DNA from 3 places in the Ureibacillus sp. MALMAid1270 genome. Region 1 is predicted to be linked to each of the others. Evidence: riboswitches for the same ligand, from Rfam matches in the RefSeq annotation. Region 1 holds a riboswitch; each other region holds the start of a gene.
What was found. A riboswitch is a leader RNA that binds a small molecule or an ion and turns the genes downstream of it on or off. The one in region 1 is predicted to bind lysine.

Region 1 (4,417 bases):
GGATCGTTGCGAACTGTTCAAATGCTGGAAACTACTTCCACTTATTACGTCGTCAAGCAAAAATGTTAGGTACTGAAGCAGTGCGTCCATTAGTTGTGGGTACTCCAAAGTCACTTCTTCGTCATCCTTTAGCAGCAGCGACAATTGAAGACCTATCTGAAGGTAGCTTCCAAGAAGTAATTGAGCAACCAGGCTTAGGTAAAAACGTTAAAAAAGTTGAACGTATTCTAATTGGTTCTGGTCGAGTTACAATTGACTTAGCAGAACATGTAAATGATGGAGAAGGTTTCGACGATACACATATTTTACGTGTTGAACAACTATATCCATTCCCATCTGAAAAACTTTCTGAAATTATTTCAAGATACCCTAATGTAAAAGAAATTAGATGGGTACAAGAGGAACCTAAAAACCAAGGTCCTTGGAAATATGCATTAGAATATTTACTAGAAATTGCTGATGGTAAGAAATTAAAATACGTAGGACGTCCAGAAATGGCATCAACTTCTGAAGGTGATGCGGACTCTCACAAAGTAGCTCAAGCTAAAGTAATCCAAGATGCATTTGCAAAATAAATATTTGATTGATAGTCGTGTACTACTATTGATAGTAGTGAAAATGTATGTTTAAAAAACATACATGATATATAAAGGAGGATATGATTGTGGCTGAAATTAAAGTCCCTGAATTAGCAGAATCGATTACAGAAGGAACAATTGCCCAATGGGTTAAAAAAGTTGGAGATCGCGTTGAAAAAGGCGAATTCATCGTTGAACTAGAAACTGATAAAGTAAATGCTGAAATTATCTCAGAAGAAGCAGGGGTACTTACACAAGTTCTTGCAGCTGAAGGTGATACAGTATTAGTAGGTCAAGTAATTGCTGTTGTAGAAGCTGGAGAAGGTGCAGCACCAACACCACAAGCAGCTGAAGCTCCAAAAGCTGAAGCAGCACCAGCAGCTCCTGCAGCATCACAAGCACCTGCTATAACACCAGTTGTTGAAGTAACTTCAAATGACCGCGTAGTAGCTTCACCTGCTGCACGTAAATTAGCACGTGAAAAAGGTATTGACTTAAGTGCTATTTCACCAGTTGACCCACAAGGTCGCGTAAGAGTTCAAGACGTAGCAGCTCATGGAACTGCACCAGTAGCAGTAGCAGCAGCACCAGCAGCTCCAGTGGCTCCTGTTGCAACGACAAATGGTCCAGTTGTATTCACTCCAGCTGCTCAAACAGACCGTGTAACAATTGAAAAAATGAGCCGTCGTCGTCAAACGATTGCAAAACGTTTACTAGAAGTTAAACAATCTACTGCAATGTTAACAACGTTTAATGAAATCGACATGACTAACATTATGGCGTTACGTAAACGTAAACAAGAAGAATTCGTGAAAGCTAACGATATTAAATTAGGATTCATGTCATTCTTCACAAAAGCTGTAGTAGCAGCACTTAAAAAATACCCATATGTTAATGCTCAAATCGTTGGTGATGAAATTCACTTAAACAACTTCTTTGATATCGGTATCGCTGTTTCTACAGAAGAAGGATTAGTTGTTCCAGTTGTACGTGATGCTAATGCTAAAAACTTTGCTGAAATCGAAAAAGATATTGCAAACTTAGCTAAAAAAGCTCGCGATAAAAAATTAGGTTTAAATGACATGGCTGGTGGATCATTCACTATTACAAATGGTGGAGTATTCGGTTCATTAATGTCTACACCAATTATGAACGGTACTCAAGCCGGCATTCTAGGTATGCACTCTATTGTAAACCGTCCAGTTGCTGTTAACGGTGAAGTTCAAATCCGTCCAATGATGTACGTTGCATTATCTTATGACCACAGAATTATCGATGGTAAAGATTCAGTTGGATTCTTAAAAACAGTTAAAGAATTAATCGAAAATCCAGAAGATTTATTATTAAATTCATAATTTTGTTTTAGCTCTAGCAGATTTAATGATCTCGCTAGAGCTTTTCACTTTAGAACTTACTGAAAATTGTGTAATTATATCTATTGAGAATATTCAAACAATATACTATTCTGATATTTTAGATATTTATTTGATAACTTACCTATTGACATAATGTGTGCTCTGACGTAACATTTGATTATAACTAAATATTAACCTCACTTGTTTTCATGTGAGGTAGAGGCGCGATATTTATTAGTTTTTCATTGAGTTCGAGCAAACGATGACATGAAAAAGAAGGAGATATCGCCGAAGTGTAAAGTAAGCTCAATGCTTTATGCTGGGTCTGTAGTGAATAACTGCAGGACTGTCTCAAGTATAGTTTCCCAACGTACTTGAGTTGTGCTATCTCTAAACGGGAATAATTGAGGATTTGGGTATATTACATACACGCGACCTAGAATCTTCTAGGTCGTTTTTTCATATATACCTATAACCATTTAAAAAGGAGAGAAAGAATATGAAAAAAAATCTACTGTTAATGTTAACCACACTTTTTGCAATTCTAGTTTTAGCAGCTTGTGGTTCTGCTGATCAAGGTTCGACTGATGAAACATCTGAAGAGAAAGAAGTTTTTAAAGTTGGTTTAGAAGCTGCATATCCTCCGTTTAACTGGACTCAAAAAGATGATTCAAATGGGGCTGTAAAAATTGAAGGTTCTGACGAATATGCTGGTGGATACGACGTTGAAATTGCAAAACGTGTAGCTGAAGCATTAGGAAAAGAATTAGTTATTGTTAAAACAGATTGGGAAGGTTTAATCCCTGCATTACAAACAAATGTAATCGACGCTGTTATTGCTGGTATGAGTCCAACTGATGAACGTAAGCAAGCAATCGATTTTTCTGATAACTACTACTTAAGTGAATTTGTAATCGTAACAAAAGCAGATGGTAAATATGCAAACGCAAAAACATTAGCTGATTTTGCTGGTGCTAAAGTTACTTCTCAAATGGGTACAACAAATTATAATGTAATTGACCAAATTCCAAATGTACAAAAAGAAGTTGCAATGAACAACTTTACAGAAATGCGCGTTGCATTAGACACTGGTGTAATTGACGCTTATGTTGCTGAAAGACCAGAAGCGATTTCATCAACTGCTGCAAATTCTAAATTTGTATTTATTGAATTAGAAGATGGTTTTGAAATTAGCGAAGCAGATGCTGCTGTTGCAATTGGTCTTCGTAAAGGTGAAACAAATATCGAAAAAATTAATGCTGCATTAGCTGAAATTTCTGAAGAAGAAAGACAACAACTAATGGATGCTGCTATTCAAAACCAACCAGCAGAATAATTTATACTTAAATTATTTGTAGTCTATAGACACTGACTATTTTTTATAGTCAGTGTCCACTTTAATACAACAGTATGTTGTAAGGAGGATATTTATGAGTTTTGAGTCTATACTCTCAATTTTAGAGCATAATTGGCCAGGTTATTTAAAAGGTGCATATATTACATTGTTAATTGCAATCTTTAGTACAATTATTGGTGCTCTCATCGGACTATTTATTGGAGTCATGCATACGATACCATTACGTAAAAAATCCTTTAAATCATTTTTACTAAAAATCGTTAACTTTGTTTTATCGGTTTATGTAGAAATATTCCGTGGTACACCAATGATTGTACAAGCGATGGTTGTATTCTATGGAATTGCTGCATACGGATTTGTTATGGATCGCTTTGTAGCTGCTATTTTAGTAGTTTCATTAAATACTGGTGCATATATGGCTGAATATGTGCGTGGTGGTATTGTTTCGATTGACAAAGGTCAATATGAAGCTGCTGAGACAATTGGTATGAGTCATTTCCAAACAATGGTTCATGTTATATTGCCACAGGTAATAAGAAATATTTTACCTGCTACAGGGAACCAATTAATTATGAACATTAAAGACTCTGCTGTATTAAGTGTAATTAGTGTAACGGAATTATTCTTTGTTACTCAAACAATTGCAAGTATTAACTACAAAACAGCAGAAACTTATTTAATTGCCTGTGTGATTTATTTAATTATGACAATTGCTGCTTCACAATTATTACGTTTATTTGAAAAGAAATTAGATGGTCCAAAAGACTACAATTTCCAACCAGATAAAAGGGTCGCGTAAGGGGGAATTATGAATGGAAAAAGTCATAGATATTAAACACTTAAACAAATCATTTGGAAACCATGAAGTATTACGCGATGTAAATTTTTCAGTTGCTAAAGGAGAAGTAGTTTGCTTAATCGGATCATCTGGTTCTGGTAAATCCACTCTATTACGCTGTATAAATTTACTAGAAACTCCTTCTGGTGGGGAAATTATTTATAAAGGTGAAAACATATTAGACAAAAATCATGATATTAGAAAATACCGTACTCATTTAGGTATGGTGTTCCAAAATTTCAATTTGTTTAATAATCATAATGTGTTAAAAAACTGTGTTGTAGGACAA
Region 2 (4,417 bases), on a different contig from region 1:
GGTGTTACTGGATTTAACTTCAATACACAGACAGGTGAACGTTATACACTAAAAGACATCATTTCTGATGAATCAAAATTTGCAAGTATCACTCAATTTGTAAAAAATTATATAAAGGAACACCAAGATCTTTTCTTTAGTGAAGAAATGATTGCGGATTTTGCAGTAAGTAATGATACTCAATTTTACTTTACAGAAAGTGGCATTGATCTAATCTTCCAACAATACGATGTAGCACCATATGCAGCAGGTCATCCAACAATTAGCATTCCAAGTTCAGAGTTATAGGATTTTAGTGGCTGTACAACACTCTCAGATAGTATGTTGTATGGCTTTTTTGTTTGAGTGTAGTTGGGGATCTAATAAGGTTGCGATTTTGGTAAATACTTGGGGGAGTTCGAATTTAAATGAAATTCTAATAAAGACTTGAGTTTGGCGAATAATTAGTGAGAATTGGCTAATAAATTTCAAAAATTGGCGAATAACTTCTTCAAACTGGCGAATATTCTGTTCATCAAGTGGCCAAGATCTCCTATAAAAATAGATGTGTCTATTAAAAGAGCAAGATTGTCAAATATCACCAAAAAATTGTCTATTATCCGAGGGGATTTGTCTATTAACTTGACCGACCTGTCTATTACCCCCAAAACTCACTAAAAAAACCCCTTTCCAAGAAAGGGGCTCCGCGCCTTAACATTTCATTTATAAATTACTAATAACAGCTTCAGTTACTTCCGCAAGCGTAGATCTTCCACCTAAATCTCCAGTTTTAATGCCAGAAGCGAGTGTTTTTTCAATTGCGTCCAATACGCGTGTGCCAGCTTCATGATATCCTAAGAAATCTAACATCATTTTTCCAGTCCAAATTTGGCCAATAGGATTGGCAATTCCTTTTCCTGCTATGTCAGGTGCTGAGCCATGAACCGGTTCAAACATTGAAGGATATTCGCGTTCGATATTTAAATTTGCGGCAGGTGCTATGCCGATACTACCCATAATAGCTCCACCAAGGTCTGTTAAAATATCACCAAATAAATTCGAAGCAACAATTACATCTAATGTTTGTGGTTTCATGACCATAAAGGCTGCTAAAGCATCAATATGATTAGAGACTGTATTAATTTCAGGGTATTCTAGTTTTACTTCTTCAAAAACTTCATCCCAAAATGGCATTGAATATGTTAGACCATTTGATTTCGTTGCACTTGTTACATGTCCTCTAGAGTGTTTGGCTAATTCAAAAGCATAACGCATAACTCTTTCTGTACCTTTTCTTGTGAATACTGCGTTTTGAATCGCGATTTCATCAGAGCCACTGTGAATGCGGCCACCACTATCTGAATACTCTCCCTCTGAATTTTCACGAACAACAGTGATGTCGAAGTTTTGAGGGTTTTTCAAAGGTGATTCTAAGCCAGCTAGAAGTTTAGCGGGACGTACATTTATCGATTGTTTCATTCCTCTGCGGATTTTAATTAGTAACCCCCAAAGTGAAATATGGTCTGGTACAAGGTCGGGCATTCCGACTGCGCCAAGAAAGATTTGATCATATTGTTTTAATGTATCAATACCGTCTTCTGGCATCATGACCCCGTGTTCTAAATAGTAATCACAACCCCAAGGAAAATAAGTCCATTCAAATTTAAAACGACCATCAAGTTCAGCGATTTTGTCTAATACTTCAATGGCAGCAGGAACAACTTCTTTTCCTATGCCATCTCCAGGAATAACTGCGATTTTATATGTATTCATAAGTGACACCCCTATTGTCAAAATTATCTTTCAACTAATTATCTACTAATTCTTATAAACATGGAACAAAAAAATAAGAGTGGGGCTAACTGACCCACACTCTTACTGAATCTATTAAGACAAAACTTCATTTTGTAAGTGGTTATCTAAAACTCTTTGTAATGAAACTAGCTGTTCATTATTTAATGGTGTCATTGGAAGTCGAACACCACCAACAGGAATACCATTTAAATTTAGAGCCGCTTTTACAGAAGTTGGGTTAGGTGTAGCGAATAAAATTTTCATCACTGGAAGAAGTCGACGATGATCACGAGCCGCTTCTTGGAAGTTACCAAGTTGGAATTTTTTAACCATTGCTTGCATTTCATTTCCAATGATATGAGATGCCACTGAAATAACGCCAGTTCCCCCAATTGATAACACAGGGATTGTTAGCCCATCATCTCCACTGTATAGTGAAAATCCATCTCGAGTTCTTTCAATCATTTCAGACATAGCACTTAAATCGCCACTTGCTTCTTTAATAGCAACAATATTTTTAATTTTAGAAAGCTCAACTACTGTATCAACAGATAAATTTACAACGCTTCTACCAGGAATATTGTAAAGGATAATTGGTAAAGTCGTTTCAGCAGCAATTGCTTTAAAGTGTTCGTACATTCCTTCTTGAGAAGGTTTGTTATAGTATGGTGTAACAAGCATAATGCCATCAACACCAGCATTTTCAGCTTGTTTTGTTAGTTCAATTGAAGCTCTTGTATTATATGAGCCTGTACCTGCAATGACAGGAATTCTTCCATCTACTACTTTTACTGCAAATCTAAATAATTGAATTTTTTCTTCATCAGATAACGTTGGTGATTCACCAGTAGTACCCGATACAACTAATCCGTCAGTACCGTTTGCAATTAAATAGTTAATTAAGTTTTCAGTTGCTTGCCAATCAATTTCACCTTGTTGGTCAAAAGGAGTTACCATTGCCGTTAAAATATTTCCGAAATTCATTCTTCTCCACATCCTTAACTTTTTATTAAAAAAAAATAGAGGGAGAAGGGCGTTAAAATAAACGCAAAAAAGCAACAACGAAGGGTCGTTGTTGCTTAGAAATAGACTTCATTTCTTCGCGTAAGATAGCCCTCCACATAGTTTCCTATATGACAATCCTGCACTTATTCAATGCAGAACCAGCTTCAAGACCAATGAGAGTTCTTGAAACTTCGGCAAATTCCCCTTTCCACAGTTATCATCGGATCTCATCATCCTCAAAAAGTGTACTAATGGTTTTTGCGCCTCTATCCTTACTTCAAATTTTTTGAAATAAGTATGTATTAAATTTAATTATTAAAATAATACATCGATTCTCCATGAAAAGCAATAGCCTAAACAAAATTTTTAGAAAATTATCAACGATAATATAGAACAGTTAAATTTGCAAAATTAATTTATTTTATTAATTAAAAGTAAATTTTATGCATATAGGATAACTATAGAAATGAATATTGGGTTTGATTTGTACTAGTAGAACTACATCTATCGAATGCGAGGGATTAAATGAAACATAAAATAACTTTAAAAATCCTTTGTTACGCATTATTAGGAGTGATCGTCGCAGGCTGCTATCTTTATTTTCAAATTAACCCTGCGGTATTAATACGTACTGAAATTACTCCTATCGATGAAGAAACATATAAATAATTAATATTATATGATAAAGAAAAATACTCGGATAAAAGTAAGTTTCAAGAAATATCTTTTTCATTAAAAGTAAATTATCCAAGAGAGATTCAAAACCTAGAAGTAGAGATTCCCGAATATATTACTGAATTGCTCGGAAGCGATTTATATTTAGGGGCAAAATATAAGGAATATAATGATGAAAAAAGTGCTCAATTTGTTCATGAAGCTGAAATTATTTTATATACAGGGGAAGTAAGTAAAGAAGAAATCAAAAGTATGTTAGATAGCGGAAAAGTACAATTAGGCTGGGATTATAAAGGAGAACGAGTTTTCCAAATATATAATATTGGTGATACCGTTGTTTTTATTAAATAAAAATGGCCCGAAATCTCTGTGGATTTTGGGCTTTTATCATTTTGAAGGTATTTATGTATTTAATCATTTGTTAGTTCTTTTTTACCTTAACAAAATATCGAACAGTAGAAGCAAATAAGAAAAGAAGAATACCTGTAATGATTATATATTGAAAGTTTAACAACAGTAATTGCCAACCATTTTTGAAGGCAAATAACAGGTCGATGACAATTACATGAACAATTAATATTAGGAGTAGTTTATTAAATTTAGAATCATGTCTAGTAACAATTGATTTAACCATTTGCCATAACAATACTAGTAAAATGGAAATTCCCGTGAAGAGTAAAAGGGTAGGTAATAGTAAATTCCATAAAAAACTAATTTGATCACTTCCGTCGAAAACAAGGTCTACTAATGAAGTGCCTGACTCAATTTCTTTCATTACTGACCCTGATAACCATCTAGATAATAAAAACACTAAAAATGTTAATGCTAGTCCAATTGAATAAAGGACTAAATCATAACTATCATGTGATTTTTTTGCCACAAAGATACTCCTCTCTAATAACAATAAATAATAGTAATTAAATGTATGATTATAAGAGTAGAATTAAAACGTACAAGCTGTGGG
Region 3 (4,417 bases), on a different contig from region 1:
CACAGGTTCCCACGATGGTAAAACTCAACGTCTAGTGAGCGAAATTGAAGACTTTGAATATATCGTCACATCAAGTGATTTAGAGGCATTAATTTTAGAATTGAATTTAATCAAACTTCATGATCCGAAATATAATGTGATGTTAAAGGACGATAAAACCTATCCTTACATAAAAATTACAAACGAAAAATATCCCCGTGTCCTCATCACTCGTAAAGTAAAAAAAGATAAGGCAAAGTACTTTGGACCATATCCAAATGCAGGTGCTGCAAATGAAACAAGAAAACTTTTAGATCGAATATATCCTTATCGGAAGTGTAATAATTTGCCGGATCGTGTCTGTCTTTATTATCACCTTGGTCAATGTTTGGCTCCTTGCGTGAAAGAAATCGACACAAAAGTGTTTGACGAAATGACAGAGGAAATCTCCAAATTTCTTCATGGTGGGTATGAAGAAGTAAAAGAAAATCTTGAAAAGAAAATGATTGAAGCAGCTGAAAAATTGGAATTTGAACGTGCAAAAGAATACCGTGATCAAATTCAACATATTGAAACCGTTATGCAAAAGCAGAAAATGGTAACAGGGGATCTATCTAATCGGGACGTGTTCGGTTATGCGGTAGAGAAAGGTTGGATGTGTGTACAAGTCTTTTTTGTTCGCCAAGGAAAGCTAATTGAACGAGATGTTTCAACATTTCCTATCTATCGTGACCCTGAAGAAGAATTCCTTACATTTATTGGTCGATTTTATGATATACCAGAACATATAAAACCAAAGGAAGTTTTTATTCCTTCAACAATTGAGCAATCCATCTTAGAAAAATTACTAGAAATAAAAGTAATTACTCCAAAACGTGGATCGAAAAAAGAACTTGTAGATTTAGCAATGAAAAATGCAAAAATTGCTTTAAGTGAGAAATTCCAATTGATTGAAAGACAGGAAGAAAGAACAATTGGCGCATGTGAGGAATTAGGTAATGCGATGAATATTGCAGCACCGTTAAGAATAGAGGCTTTTGATAATAGTCATATGCATGGAACAGATGCTGTTTCAGCTATGGTTGTCTTTATTGATGGAAAGCCAGCAAAAAAAGAATATCGTAAGTATAAACTTCGAGAAACAGCTGCCCATGATGACTATGGCGCAATGCAAGAAGTAATTCGACGACGCTATACTCGAGTTTTAAAAGAAAACTTACCATTACCAGATTTAATCATTATTGATGGTGGGAAAGGGCAAATGGAAGTTGCCCGTGAAGTTATTGAAGATGAATTAGGTTTATTTATACCGATTGCAGGACTTGCAAAAGATGAAAAACATAATACATCTCAACTACTGTATGGAGAACCGCCAGTTCCAGTCGATATGAAACGTACAAGTGACGGGTTCTATTTATTGCAAAGAATTCAAGATGAAGTTCACCGTTTTGCGATAACATTTCTACGACAACAACATCAAACGAATGCGATTCAATCAGTTCTTGATGAAATCGAAGGAATTGGTCCAAAACGAAAACAGCAACTTTTAAAGTCATTTGGTTCTGTTAAGAAAATTCGTGAAGCTTCAATTGAGGAATTAAAAAATGCAAAAATACCTACAAAGCTAGCTGAATCAATCTACAACCATTTTAATAAAGACAACACATTGTCAACCGATTAATTGTATGATATTGTAAAACAAACTATGAATATCGCAGCAAAGATAGAGGTGCAGTTACCAATAGTATCTAGCATGAGGAGAACAATTCTGATGAATGTTAGTGAAAGGGGTACCTGCCGAAGCAGTTAATTGATTGTTCCAATTTTTTGCTGGTGGTGCATTTAAGAGATGTATCGCTGTCAAAATCTAATGTTTGTCTAGATTTTGGAGAGCTATCTCATAAGTTACTTTTTTCAATTAGTATAATTTGAGGCAGCTTTTAAGGGTTTTCCGAGAAAGCTGTCTTTTTTATCGAGATTTAGATTTGAAGGAGGATTGGACATGACTAAACTTGTGATTAAATTAGATGAACAAACCTTTGCATCATCTGATCGAATTGAACAAATCACAAATAAAATTATTCAAGAAAAAGAAAGTGGATATGATGTTGTTATAGTTGCGCCATTTATTAATTTAATAGACGAGAAAGTAAAACAATATGCCTACACTTTATCAGAACAACCCACTAAACGTGAGTTAGACTCCATTCGATCTACTAATACTCAAATTGCTAGTAGTTTACTTGCGATCGCTATGAATGCACGTGGATATAAAGCAGTTTCTCTAACAGGTTGTCAAGCAGGAATTGAAACGTTCTCAACGAAACGAAATGTTTTAATAGACCGAATTGAAAACGAATGTTTAAAAAATTATTTAAGTAAAGACATCATTCCGATTATTGCAGGTGCTCAAGGAAAAGATGCTGTAAATAATATTACTCTTCTTGGGGAAGGTGGCCCGGAAACTACTGCCGTTGCAGTTGCAGTTGCGATTGATGCCGAACGAGTTGATATTTACACAAATGCAACTGGAGTATTTACTGCTGATCCAAAAATTGTGAAAACAGCCAAACAAATTAAACAATTATCTTATGATGAATTGTTGGAATTATCATTACTAGGTTCAAAGATCATACATCCACGTGCTGTAGAATTAGCAAAAAAATATAATATGTCACTTGTGGTTTGCTCAAGTACAGAAAATATACCAGGTACAGTAATTAAGGGAGAGGTAGACATGGAGAGAAATTTAATTGTTCGTGGTGTTGCATATGAAACGGATATTATTCGATTAACAGTAGGATATGAATCTTATGAACAAGCATCACTTGCGAATTTGTTTACAACTTTAGCAGATAACCAAATCAACGTTGACATTATTGTACAGGCAGTCATTGATGGTGTGAACCCAACTGTTTCTTTCTCAATTGAGAAAGAAGTATTTGCTGAAGCGGTAAAAGTACTTGAGTCAAGTAAACGATCACTTGGATTTAGTTTTGCTGATTTTGAAGTTGGTTTAGCAAAGGTGTCCATTGTTGGCTCGGGGATGGTTTCCAATCCTGGTGTGGCTGCACGCATGTTCGATCGATTAAGAAGTGAAAACATTCCGGTAAAAATGGTAAGTACTTCTGAAATCAAAGTTTCTGTAGTTGTCCCACAAGATGATATGGTTCGTGCTGCAAATGCATTACACGATGAATTTAATCTAGTAGAAGAAATCGTATAATTTACTCCATTAAAAAAGGCAGATCCTCATTAACTAAGGATCTGCCACTTTTTATTCGATTTTTTCTTTTACATCCCATTTTACAGTGAATTGAATGACATTGCTTTTTTCTTTTTTCTCATCATAACATTCTGTTAAAAAGCCTTTAAATATTTGTATTTGCTCCGCAATAAAACCAGCTTCAAGGCGGAATTTTCGTTTCTCAATATTTAATAAGTCTGGTTCATTCGTAAGATTGAAGATATAACCATCTTTCAACTCTTTTTCTAAAGAAAGTACTCCCCACCCGGTATCCTCGAAAAATGAAATAATTAACTGCAAATCACTGCACGGAAATTTACGAGCAAGGTCTTTCCCAACCCAATAAAGAACATCTTCTTCATGTTTTCCTAAAATGGTAGGTAGTGCGTAATCTCTTAAAATTTCATAACCAAATGCTGGTACTTGTTTTTGATGGGATGTCATATAGAAAATTACCTCTTTTCTGTAAGAAAATTAATATTAATTAGATTTTATGCAAAAAATGAGAATGTTTGTAAGAAGAGTCATGTCTAAATTATGTATAAAAAATCTCAAGTTGCCTTGACGGTCATCGAGGTTGGGAGTACAATGGACATGTCATAATATTGTAACATGATAAGATATGCAGTCAATATTAAGCGGTTTCAAAATTGCGTATATCTTAATGTTGACTTAATATTTTAAATGTACTTGAGGGGGGTAATAATCTTGTCGAAGAATCATGAGTTTTATTGGCGCCGCTTACATTCACTATTAGGAGTTATTCCAGTAGGATTGTTCTTGTTGGTGCACTTTTCTATCAACTTCACTGCTACTCAAGGAGTAGAAGCCTACAATAATGCTGCTGGTATGATGGAATTAATTCCACATTGGCTATTGTTAATTGTTGAGTGGGTAGTAATTTACATACCATTATTATTCCATGGATTGTACGGTGTGTATATTGCGTTTACTGCAACAAACAATCTACAGCGCTTTGGCACATTCCGTAACTGGATGTTTGTATTACAACGTTTCTCTGGTGTATTCCTAGTTGTATTCATTGCATGGCACATTTTCCAAACTCGTATTCAAAAAGCGCTTGGAGATGAAGTGAACTTTGATATGATGGCTGAAATCGTTGCAAATCCATTAATGTTAGCATTCTACATTGTTGGTATTTTAGCTGCAACATTCCATTTATCAAATGGT

Region 2: another riboswitch for lysine. It lies ahead of dapA (4-hydroxy-tetrahydrodipicolinate synthase); the one in region 1 lies ahead of ACOQFO_RS10370 (transporter substrate-binding domain-containing protein).
Region 3: another riboswitch for lysine. It lies ahead of ACOQFO_RS08215 (aspartate kinase); the one in region 1 lies ahead of ACOQFO_RS10370 (transporter substrate-binding domain-containing protein).

Annotation. Positions count from the first base shown of each region.
Region 1 covers NZ_JBMIRP010000078.1:92,111-96,527, reverse strand. The annotation lists gene ACOQFO_RS10380 (2-oxoglutarate dehydrogenase E1 component) at 1-575, shown strand, start outside; gene odhB (2-oxoglutarate dehydrogenase complex dihydrolipoyllysine-residue succinyltransferase) at 665-1,933, shown strand; lysine riboswitch at 2,143-2,328, shown strand; gene ACOQFO_RS10370 (transporter substrate-binding domain-containing protein) at 2,433-3,269, shown strand; gene ACOQFO_RS10365 (amino acid ABC transporter permease) at 3,364-4,089, shown strand; gene ACOQFO_RS10360 (amino acid ABC transporter ATP-binding protein) at 4,103-4,417, shown strand, end outside.
Region 2 covers NZ_JBMIRP010000026.1:23,034-27,450, reverse strand. The annotation lists gene ACOQFO_RS02475 (DUF3298 and DUF4163 domain-containing protein) at 1-288, shown strand, start outside; gene ACOQFO_RS02470 (tartrate dehydrogenase) at 703-1,752, opposite strand; gene dapA (4-hydroxy-tetrahydrodipicolinate synthase) at 1,867-2,757, opposite strand; lysine riboswitch at 2,876-3,055, opposite strand; gene ACOQFO_RS02460 (hypothetical protein) at 3,304-3,447, shown strand; gene ACOQFO_RS02455 (hypothetical protein) at 3,577-3,804, shown strand; gene ACOQFO_RS02450 (hypothetical protein) at 3,875-4,333, opposite strand.
Region 3 covers NZ_JBMIRP010000061.1:11,472-15,888, reverse strand. The annotation lists gene uvrC (excinuclease ABC subunit UvrC) at 1-1,660, shown strand, start outside; lysine riboswitch at 1,696-1,883, shown strand; gene ACOQFO_RS08215 (aspartate kinase) at 1,982-3,205, shown strand; gene ACOQFO_RS08210 (YslB family protein) at 3,257-3,670, opposite strand; gene ACOQFO_RS08205 (succinate dehydrogenase cytochrome b558 subunit) at 3,935-4,417, shown strand, end outside.